3 regions of the Streptococcus sp. sy018 genome follow, and region 3 is predicted to be linked to each of the others. Evidence: predicted binding sites of a transcription regulator. Region 3 holds the regulator's gene; each other region holds the start of a gene.
The links. The regulator Rex, encoded in region 3, represses fermentation and respiration genes when NADH is low (regulators of the CRP and FNR family bind a similar motif). The targets are predictions, from matches to a motif close to TTGTGAANTANTTCACAA.
Positions count from the first base shown of each region.

Region 1: a site for Rex is predicted at 1,450-1,467, ahead of FRX52_RS04400 (zinc-dependent alcohol dehydrogenase family protein). Genes of this name have one in related genera too.
Region 2: a site for Rex is predicted at 1,519-1,536, ahead of FRX52_RS03200 (formate/nitrite transporter family protein). Genes of this name have one in related genera too.

Region 1 covers NZ_VOHN01000004.1:43,757-47,041, forward strand. Annotated here, with positions in the region: gene FRX52_RS04390 (nicotinate phosphoribosyltransferase) at 1-535, shown strand, start outside; gene nadE (ammonia-dependent NAD(+) synthetase) at 535-1,359, shown strand; gene FRX52_RS04400 (zinc-dependent alcohol dehydrogenase family protein) at 1,487-2,542, shown strand; gene pbp1a (penicillin-binding protein PBP1A) at 2,587-3,285, opposite strand, start outside.
Region 2 covers NZ_VOHN01000002.1:168,542-171,826, forward strand. Annotated here, with positions in the region: gene gltX (glutamate--tRNA ligase) at 1-1,374, opposite strand, end outside; gene FRX52_RS03200 (formate/nitrite transporter family protein) at 1,608-2,420, shown strand; gene radA (DNA repair protein RadA) at 2,457-3,285, opposite strand, start outside.
Region 3 covers NZ_VOHN01000001.1:433,558-436,842, forward strand. Annotated here, with positions in the region: gene FRX52_RS02105 (cysteine desulfurase family protein) at 1-776, shown strand, start outside; gene FRX52_RS02110 (DUF1831 domain-containing protein) at 778-1,125, shown strand; gene FRX52_RS02115 (redox-sensing transcriptional repressor Rex) at 1,241-1,894, shown strand; gene FRX52_RS02120 (gamma-glutamyl-gamma-aminobutyrate hydrolase family protein) at 1,878-2,588, shown strand; gene radC (DNA repair protein RadC) at 2,575-3,264, opposite strand.

The DNA of each region.
Region 1 (3,285 bases), on a different contig from region 3:
GGGTGTGGGAACAAAGCTCATTACAGCCTATGATCAACCCGCCTTGGGAGCCGTTTATAAGATTGTGTCCATCGAAGATGACAAGGGGCAAATGCAAGACACCATTAAGTTGTCTAATAACGCTGAAAAAGTTTCTACCCCTGGTAAAAAACAAGTTTGGCGAATTACCAGTCGTGCAAAAGGCAAGTCAGAGGGTGACTATTTAACTTTTTCTGATGTTGATGTTAACCAATTAGACGAAATCCACATGTTCCACCCAACCTATACCTATATTGACAAGTGGGTCAAGGACTTTGATGCTGTGCCACTCTTAGTTGATATTTATGACCAAGGAAAATTGGTCTATGACTTGCCAAGTTTGACCGAAATTAAGGCCTATGCCAAGAAAGAACTCGATGCCTTATGGGACGAATACAAACGTGTACTTAATCCACAGGAGTATCCAGTGGACTTGGCAGGCGATGTGTGGAAGAATAAGATGGATCTGATTGACCGAGTGCGTAAGGAAGCATTGAGTAGAGGAGTGGAGGTCTGATGTCACTACAAAGAGAAATCGTTAAAGCCTTAGGCGTAAAAGCGCAAATTGACCCCAAAGAAGAAATTAGAAAATCTATTGATTTTCTCAAAAGTTATCTATATAAACACCCCTTCTTGAAAACCTTTGTTTTGGGCATTTCTGGTGGTCAAGATTCAACCTTGGCTGGCCGACTCGCCCAGCTAACCATGGCAGAAATGCGAGCTGAAACCAAAGATGACAGTTATCAATTTATTGCAGTTCGTCTGCCTTATGGGGTACAGGCTGACGAAGCAGATGCCCAAAAAGCTTTGGATTTTATTCAACCAGACCAACTGCTGACAGTCAACATTAAAGAGGCAGTTGATGGCCAAGTGGCAGAACTAGCTAGGGCAGGTGTGAGCATTTCTGATTTTAATAAGGGAAATATCAAGGCTCGTCAGCGTATGATTACCCAGTATGCCATTGCAGGCCAATATCAAGGAGCTGTTATTGGGACTGATCATGCTGCAGAAAATATTACTGGTTTCTTTACCAAATTTGGTGATGGTGGTGCAGACATCTTGCCCCTATTTCGCCTAAACAAACGTCAAGGAAAAGCTCTCTTGAAAGAGTTAGGAGCAGAAGCAAGTCTTTACAACAAGATTCCTATTGCTGATTTGGAAGAAGATAAACCAGGCTTGGCAGATGAAGTGGCTTTAGGAGTGACCTATAACAATATCGATGATTACTTGGAAGGGAAAAAAATTACATCCCAAGCCCAAGAGATCATTGAAAATTGGTGGCAAAAAACAGCCCATAAACGTCACCTGCCGATTACGATTTTTGATGATTTTTGGAAATAAAGTAAATTCTACTAACTGGTTTAGTAGAATTTTTTTTGAAGAAAATACAAAAAACTATTGCAAACGCTTTCCAAAAATGCTATAATAAGATTGTTAAAAAGATAACAAACTATAGAGGAGGCTTACTATGAAAGCAGCAACTTATGTCAATAAAGGTCAATTAGAATTAGTTGAACAACCTAAACCAACGATTGTTAATCCAACTGATGCTATTGTACGAATTGTGAAAACCACGATTTGTGGAACGGATCTTCATATTTTAGGTGGAGATGTACCAGCTTGTAAACCAGGAACAATCTTGGGTCATGAGGGAATTGGAATCGTAGAAGAAGTCGGAGAGGCAGTTAGCAATTTCAAGGTTGGTGATAAAGTTATTGTTTCTTGTATCACTTCTTGTAACACTTGCTACTATTGTAAGCGTCAATTGCCGTCTCACTGTGAAAGTGGTGGATGGATTTTAGGACATCTCATCAATGGTACACAGTCTGAGTATGTTCATATTCCTCATGCAGATGGTAGTCTTTATCACGCACCTAAGACAGTAGAAGATGATGCTCTTGTGATGTTGTCTGATATTTTCCCAACTTCCTATGAAATTGGTGTTCAACCATCTCATGTTAAACCAGGAGATAGCGTGTGTATCGTCGGTGCAGGTCCAGTTGGTTTAGCAGCCTTGTTGACAGTTCAATTCTATTCTCCAGCTAAGATTATTATGGTTGATTTGTCTGAATCTCGTCTTGAAGCCGCTAAGAAATTTGGTGCAACACATACGATTTGTTCATCTGATGTGGAAGAAATCAAGGCTAAGATTGATGAGTTGACAGATGGTCGTGGTGTTGATGTTAGTATGGAGTGTGTTGGTTATCCAGAAACCTTTGATGTTTGTCAAAATGTTGTGGCTATCGGTGGTCACATTGCCAACTTGGGTGTTCATGGTAAGCCAGTTGACTTTGCTTTACAAGATTTATGGATTAAGAATGTGACTTTATCAACTGGTTTGGTTAATGCTAATACCACTGAAATGTTGCTTAACGTTGTGAAGTCAGGAAAAATTGATGCAGGCCAGTTAGTAACGCACCACTTCAAACTATCTGAAATTGAAAAAGCCTATGAAGTCTTTAAGAATGCTGGTAAAAACGAAGCACTTAAAGTTATCATTGAAAATGATATTACACCAGCTTAGTTACAGTTGACCAAAGAAAAAATCCCTCATCTGAGGGATTTTCTTTATTCTTCAATTTCCTCTTCATAGAATGGAACAGTTTCTGTTGCTGAACTAGAAGTGTTCTCTCTAGTTGTTGCATTACTTGAAGCAATTGATGTCGATGCAACGGCTTCAAGTTCATCTTCGGTTTCGGTATCTGTTTCTGAGGCTCTACTAGAAGAAGTTGAGCTACTTTCTTTTGAAGAGCTACTTGTTTCATTCTGACTACTACTGCTGATTTCGTTAGTAGTGACAGTTGTAGAATTTGTTGTGTGATTGCTACGATTATTAGTTGCCCGTGAGTTAGAATAATAATCTCTATTATTAGTACTATAACCATCTAAATAAAGCATACCATTGCTACGATATAGTCCTTCAGGCATTTCCCAATCATCACTATAACCACCAGTGAGATAATACATGACTGTTCGATAGATTTGAGCAGAGATTTTTAGCCCATTACCATAAAGTGGGGTTAGACGGTTTTTATAACCCGTCCAAACAGCCATTGAGTATTGTGAGGTGTAGCCGACAAAGTTAGAATCTGGTGCAATTGTTCCAACATTTTGTGTGTAAAGTCCAGTTTCTGCAGCAATAATATCTAACTCGTCATCACTGTAGTTTGATGTTCCTGTTTTACCAGCTTGTGGCATTGAACCAATTGCAGCTTCTGTACCTGTTCCGTAAGTTAGAACGGTTTTCAGCATATCTGTCATCATGTA
Region 2 (3,285 bases), on a different contig from region 3:
TCCGTGCATTTCACCTGATACGGCAATACGAATTGGCATGAAGAGATTTTTCCCTTTGATTCCTGTTTCTTTTTGAACCGCCTTGATTTGTGGGGCAATATTTTCTGCCAAAAATTCTTCTGACGTCAGCTGACTCAATTTTTCCTTAAAGCTAGTTAGAACTGTTGGAACTGTTTCAGCCGCCATCATCTCTTTTGCTTCCTCCGATAGACTTGGGAAATCTGTAAAGAAAAGATCCGTCAAGCCTACAATTTCATCAACAGAATTTAATTGTGGTTGATAAAGAGCCACCATATCAACTGCTTTGTCTGTCAAACGACCTGCCTCTTCAAGATAAGGCTTAGCCATATCAAAAATCTTAGCTGAATCAGCTTTTTTGATGTAGTCATTGCTCATCCAATCCATTTTTTTCTGATCAAAAGCTGCTGGTGACTTGCTCAAACGATTTTCATCAAATAGCTCAATCAACTCTTGACGAGAGAAGATTTCTTCTTCACCACCTGGGTTCCAACCTAATAGCGAGATAAAGTTAAAGACTGCTTCAGGCAGATACCCTTTCTTACGATAGTCCTCAATAAACTGTAGGGTATTGGTATCACGTTTTGACAATTTTTTACCGGTTTCAGAGTTGATAATCAAGGTCATGTGCCCAAATTCTGGAGCTTCCCAACCCAAAGCCTCATAAATCATCAACTGCTTAGGTGTATTAGCGATATGGTCATCTCCTCGGATAACATGAGAAATTGCCATCAGATGATCATCAACAACCACGGCAAAATTATAAGTTGGGTAGCCATCTTTTTTCTGAATCACCCAATCGCCACCGATGTTGCCACCTTCAAACTCAATTTCACCCTTGACCATATCTGTCCATTTATAAATACCAGATTCATTGACAGCCAAACGAACGGTTGGGATAATTCCCTTAGCTTCACGTTCAGCAATGTAGGCTGCTTTTTCCGTTTCCGTCATGCCTAAAAACTCATTGACGTAACGCGGGGTTTCTCCAGCGGCCTCTTGACGCTCACGCTCAGCAGCCAGTTCTTCTTCAGTCACATAAGATTTGTAAGCCAATCCCTTTTCTAAAAGCTCATCTACATATTGCTGATAGATTGCTAGACGTTCTGATTGACGGTACTGTTCATGAGTTTCTGGGCTTTCATCCCAATCAATCCCTAACCAGCGTAGATTTTCTAGCTGCGAGCGTTCACCATCTTCAACATGACGTTTACGATCTGTGTCTTCAATACGAATGATAAATTGACCACCATGATGACGGGCATAGAGATAATTAAACAAAGCAGTACGGGCATTACCAATATGAAGCAAACCCGTTGGACTTGGTGCATAACGCACACGAATTGGTTTTGACATTTTACTCTCCTGTTATTGAGGGTCTAAGACCTCTAATAGTTCAATCCATTTCATTATATCATAAATGACGAAAAACAAACCTTTCTAATCCCTCTTTAATTGAGACTTTTTCATTTTTTCTATGAAAACGTTAACTTTATAAAAATGTGAAGTTTTTTACTAAATCATCTTTTTCTCCTTAGCAAATATGTTATAATAGCTATGCTTTATCAAAATAAAATAGGAGAATAGAGATGAAAAACAACTACACTGGTTATAACAGTGAATTGATTAACAACCTCGCTAAGAGTATCGAAAAAAAAGACGACCTGTCACGCCATAACTACCTCAAATATGCTGTGAGGTCTATGCTAGCAACCATGTTTTTAACCTTGGGAACAGCTGTTGCCTTTTATATCGCCTCATATAGCGATAATCTCGTGCCACATTCTGGTAAATTCCTTTTTGCCTTTATGTTTAGCTGGTCACTCGTTATGATTGTCTATATGAATGCTGAGTTGGGTACTTCTAACATGATGTATATGACCAGTGCTGTTTACAATAAAAAATTACGTCTTTTAACAGCAGGGAAAATCCTTGTAACCTGTATCTTCTTTAACTTAGTTGGGGCTCTTTTGTTTTCTTGGCTCATGTCAAAAACAACACCGTTTAACCACCTTACTCCTGACAACTATCTCTTTGAAGCTGTTAGTGCTAAACTAGCTAAATCTCCGATGACCCAATTGATTGAAGGAATTTTTGCAAATATCGTTGTTAATACTGCCGTTTTTGTTGCCCTACGAATGAAAGATGATATTGGCAAGGTCTTTTCAATGATTTTTATCATTTACATCTTTGCCTTTCTTGGTTTTGAACACGTTATCGCCAACTTCGTTTCTTTCCCACTAGCCTTCTTTGCCAACGGTGGACCTGTTGAAGGCATGACCGTTGCTAGTGTCCTTTCCAATCTTTTCTTTGCTGGACTAGGTAACTATATCGGTGGTGGTCTCATTATTGGCTTACTTTATAGCTGGCTTAATAACTCATCAGAAATCTATGTGGATTAACAAAAAAAATCTGTTGGAAAATACCAACAGATTTTTTTAATTAAATACTTGGGTCAAAACATCCTTGACTCTTGCCACTCCAATCACTTGAATCCCTTTGGGAATCTCAATACCTGTTAAGGAATTTTTCGGAGCATAAATCTTTGTAAAACCCAGTTTAGCTGCTTCATTGATACGTTGTTCGATACGTGTCACTCGACGAATCTCACCTGTCAGACCAATTTCTCCAATAAAAGCTTCTTGAGGATTAGTTGGTTGTTCCTTATAACTCGAAGCAATCGCTACTGCAACAGCTAGGTCAATGGCTGGTTCATCTAGTTTGACACCACCTGCTGATTTAAGGTAGGCATCTTGATTTTGTAGTAACAAGCCACAACGTTTTTCCAAAACTGCCATAATTAAACTCACACGATTGAAATCCAAACCAGTCGTGGTTCGCTTGGCATTGCCAAAAACGGTCGGTGTTACCAAGGCTTGAACCTCAGCCAAAATAGGACGAGTACCCTCCATGGTCACAACAATGGCTGAACCAGTTGCTCCGTCCAAACGCTCTTCCAAAAACACTTGACTTGGATTTAACACCTCAACCAAGCCATTTGATTGCATTTCAAAAATTCCAATCTCATTTGTCGAACCAAAACGATTTTTAACTGCTCGTAAAATTCTAAAAGTATGATGGCGCTCTCCTTCAAAATAAAGCACCGTATCCACCATGTGTTCCAACATCCGAGGACCTGCCAAAGTACCTTCTTTAGTGACATGGCCAACAATAAAAATGGCAAGATTATTTGTTTTCGCCAGCTGCATCAGCTCTGCCGTCACTTCTCGAACTTGACTAACAGAACCCTGAACCCCTGAAATTTCT
Region 3 (3,285 bases):
TCACTTACCTAGAACCTATCAATCAAACCATCTCTGCTCAACAAGTAAAAGAAGCCTTGCGACCAGACACCATCTTGGTCAGCATCATGTATGCCAATAATGAAACAGGTGATGTTTATCCAATAGAGGAGATTGGCACACTTTTAACAGAACATCAAGCAGTTTTTCATGTTGATGCCATTCAAGTGATCGGTAAATTATCCGTTCATCCTCAGGAGCTACATATTGATTTATTGTCTGCGTCAGCTCATAAATTTCACGGGCCTAAAGGGTGTGGTTTTCTCTATCACAATACCCTTAAACTAACTCCACTTTTACATGGTGGACAACAAGAAAACAATAGACGTGCAAGCACCGAAAATCTAATAGGCATTGCAGGTATGACCACTGCTTTATTGGACTGTTTAGCAAAAGAAAAGGAAAACTTAGCACAAATCTATGGATTGAAAGCTAGTTTCTTGAAACAACTAGATCAACTAGGTGTTAATTATTATCTTAATCAAGGGGCAAATAGCCTTCCTTACGTCCTTAGCTTAGGTTTTCCAGAAACGAATAATGCTCTCTTATTAACTCAACTCGACTTGGCTGGTTTCTCGCTTTCAGCAGGTTCAGCCTGTACCACTGGTAATATCGAACCAAGCCATGTCTTAGCTAGTTATTACGGCAAGACTTCTCCACGTCTCAAAGAAGTGATTAGAATTAGTTTCTCTGAATATAATACCCTTGCTGAAGTCCTTGCTTTAGCTCAAATCTTAAAGAAAGTGATAAAACATTAGTATGGCATTTAAACAAGAAATTCATCTACCTGATTGTCAATACCGTTATGCAATCAGCCCTAAAATAAAAAAATACACCCTGCGTGACACCACTTTTTTTGAAAATAAAATTGGTCACTACGAACTGACTCGATTGTTAGAAGAAATCCCCAATTCTAATCAAGGTTTCCCACTAAAAATCATCGTCAACAAAGAATTAACAGGTTTCAAATTGACTATTACAGATCAATCTGGTCTTCGTTCTGTTAATATTTTCAAGTCAGAACAACATAAAATTTTTCAAGATAAGTTCTACTTTCTCATGAATAGCTTGGTAGAACGTGGGATTTTTGATAAATTCACAGTCTAAAAGAGCGTTTCGGCGCTTTTTATTAAACTCAAAGCTATTTTATTGAAAAATTCACAAACTTTCATTAAAATAGAATCTAAACTAAATTACATTTCAAAGAAAGCGTATGACATTTATGACTATTGATAAAAGCATCCCAAATGCTACTGCTCGTCGTTTATCTCTTTACTATCGTATCTTCAAACGACTTAATGCAGAAAATATTGAAAAAGTTAACTCTCGTCAAATTGCTGATGCTATTGGCATTGATTCGGCAACCGTTCGTCGTGATTTTTCTTATTTTGGAGAATTAGGGCGACGTGGCTTTGGCTATGACGTCAAAAAACTAATGAACTTCTTTGCTGATATTCTCAACGACCACTCTATCACCAATGTTGTCCTAATTGGCGTTGGAAACCTCGGACGAGCCCTTCTTCATTACCGTTTTCATGAACGCAATAAGATGCAAATTGTTGCAGCCTTTGACACTGCTGAACATGAATTGATTGGTCAGACTACCCCTGATAATATCCCTATTTATGATATTGCTAGTATTAAGGAAAAACTTGAGCATTTAGCCAGTCATACAGCCATTCTAACTGTTCCTAGTGTTAAAGCTCAGGAAGTTGCTGATCTCTTAGTTGAAGCTGGAATAAAAGGCATTTTAAGTTTTTCACCAATAAACCTTAACCTCCCTAAAGATGTCTTTGTTCAATATGTCGATTTGACAAGTGAATTACAGACTCTTCTTTACTTTATGAATCAAGATGACAATGACAATAAACAATAAGCAACCTATTATTGGAATCACTGGTAATCAACGCACGACACTAGATCAAATGACCCCTGACGGTGTCAATATTTCTTATACGGCAACTGGATTTGTTGAGGGGGTGAAAAGAGTTGGCGGCCTCCCTCTTATTCTACCCATTAGTAAACCAGAATATGCTGCCACTTATATCAATCTAATTGATAAACTTATCTTAACTGGCGGTCAAAATGTTCTTCCAGAATTTTATGGAGAGACCATTCAAACAGATGATTGCGATTTTTTACGAGAACGTGACGAATTTGAATTAGCCTTGATTAAGGAAGCCTTAGCTCAAAAAAAACCAATTTTTTCAGTTTGCCGAGGAACTCAGTTGATGAATGTTGCTCTTGGAGGCAACTTGAATCAAACGATTGAAAATCATTGGCAAGATCATCCTTCTGACTACCTTTCTCAAGATATGCAAGTCGATTCAGATAGTATTCTAGCAGAGATCTATGGAAAAACAGCTAGTATCAATTCTTTTCACCATCAAAGTATTAAAGAATTAGCACCAAATCTAAAAGTCATTGCTCGTGATCCTAAGGATGGTACCATTGAAGCAGTTCTTGCGACTGATTGTAATTTTTTGGGAGTTCAATGGCATCCAGAATTGCTTCATAAAAGTCGCCCAGAAGACTTAGCCCTTTTTGATTATGTTGTTAACCGTTTGTAAGTATTCGGTCCTTTTCACGAAAACTGTAGTAACGACGTTGCCCAACAATAATGTGATCGAGTAGAATAATTCCCAAATCTTGACAGGAACGATGAAGTTTTTCTGTAAAACTAATATCACTCTCACTTGGTTGTGGAACACCTGACGGATGATTATGAACGATAATAAGGGAGGTCGCCATTGTTCGACAAGCATAGTGAAGAATTTCTCTTGATTCTGCAATCGAGCGTCTCACTCCTCCTATAAAAACGACTTTTTGCTGAATCACACGATTTTGTGTATCTAAATAGAGTGCCACTAGGTGCTCTTGTTTTTTATCGCCAAATTCCAACATCATTTTTTTAGCAATACGCTCACTGCTTAAAATCTGATGTTCTTTTAAGTATTCTGCTTGAGTGATACGCTTACCTAACTCAATCATTGCCTTCAATTCAATCGCCTTAACTTGCCCAATTCCTGACACTTGCTGCAATTCTTGAATAGATAATTCTTTGAATTCAGCTAAATTATTAAGATTATTGATTATTTTTGTAGCTATCTCAATAACCGATGATTGTTTTGTACCTGTACGTAATAAAATAGCCAATAGTTCTTGATTACTTAGTTGAGCTGCTCCGTCGTTTAATAGACGCTCACGGGGCAAAAAAACATCTTTTCTCAACTTAATCTCATACATCACTTATCTACCTCCTATCTT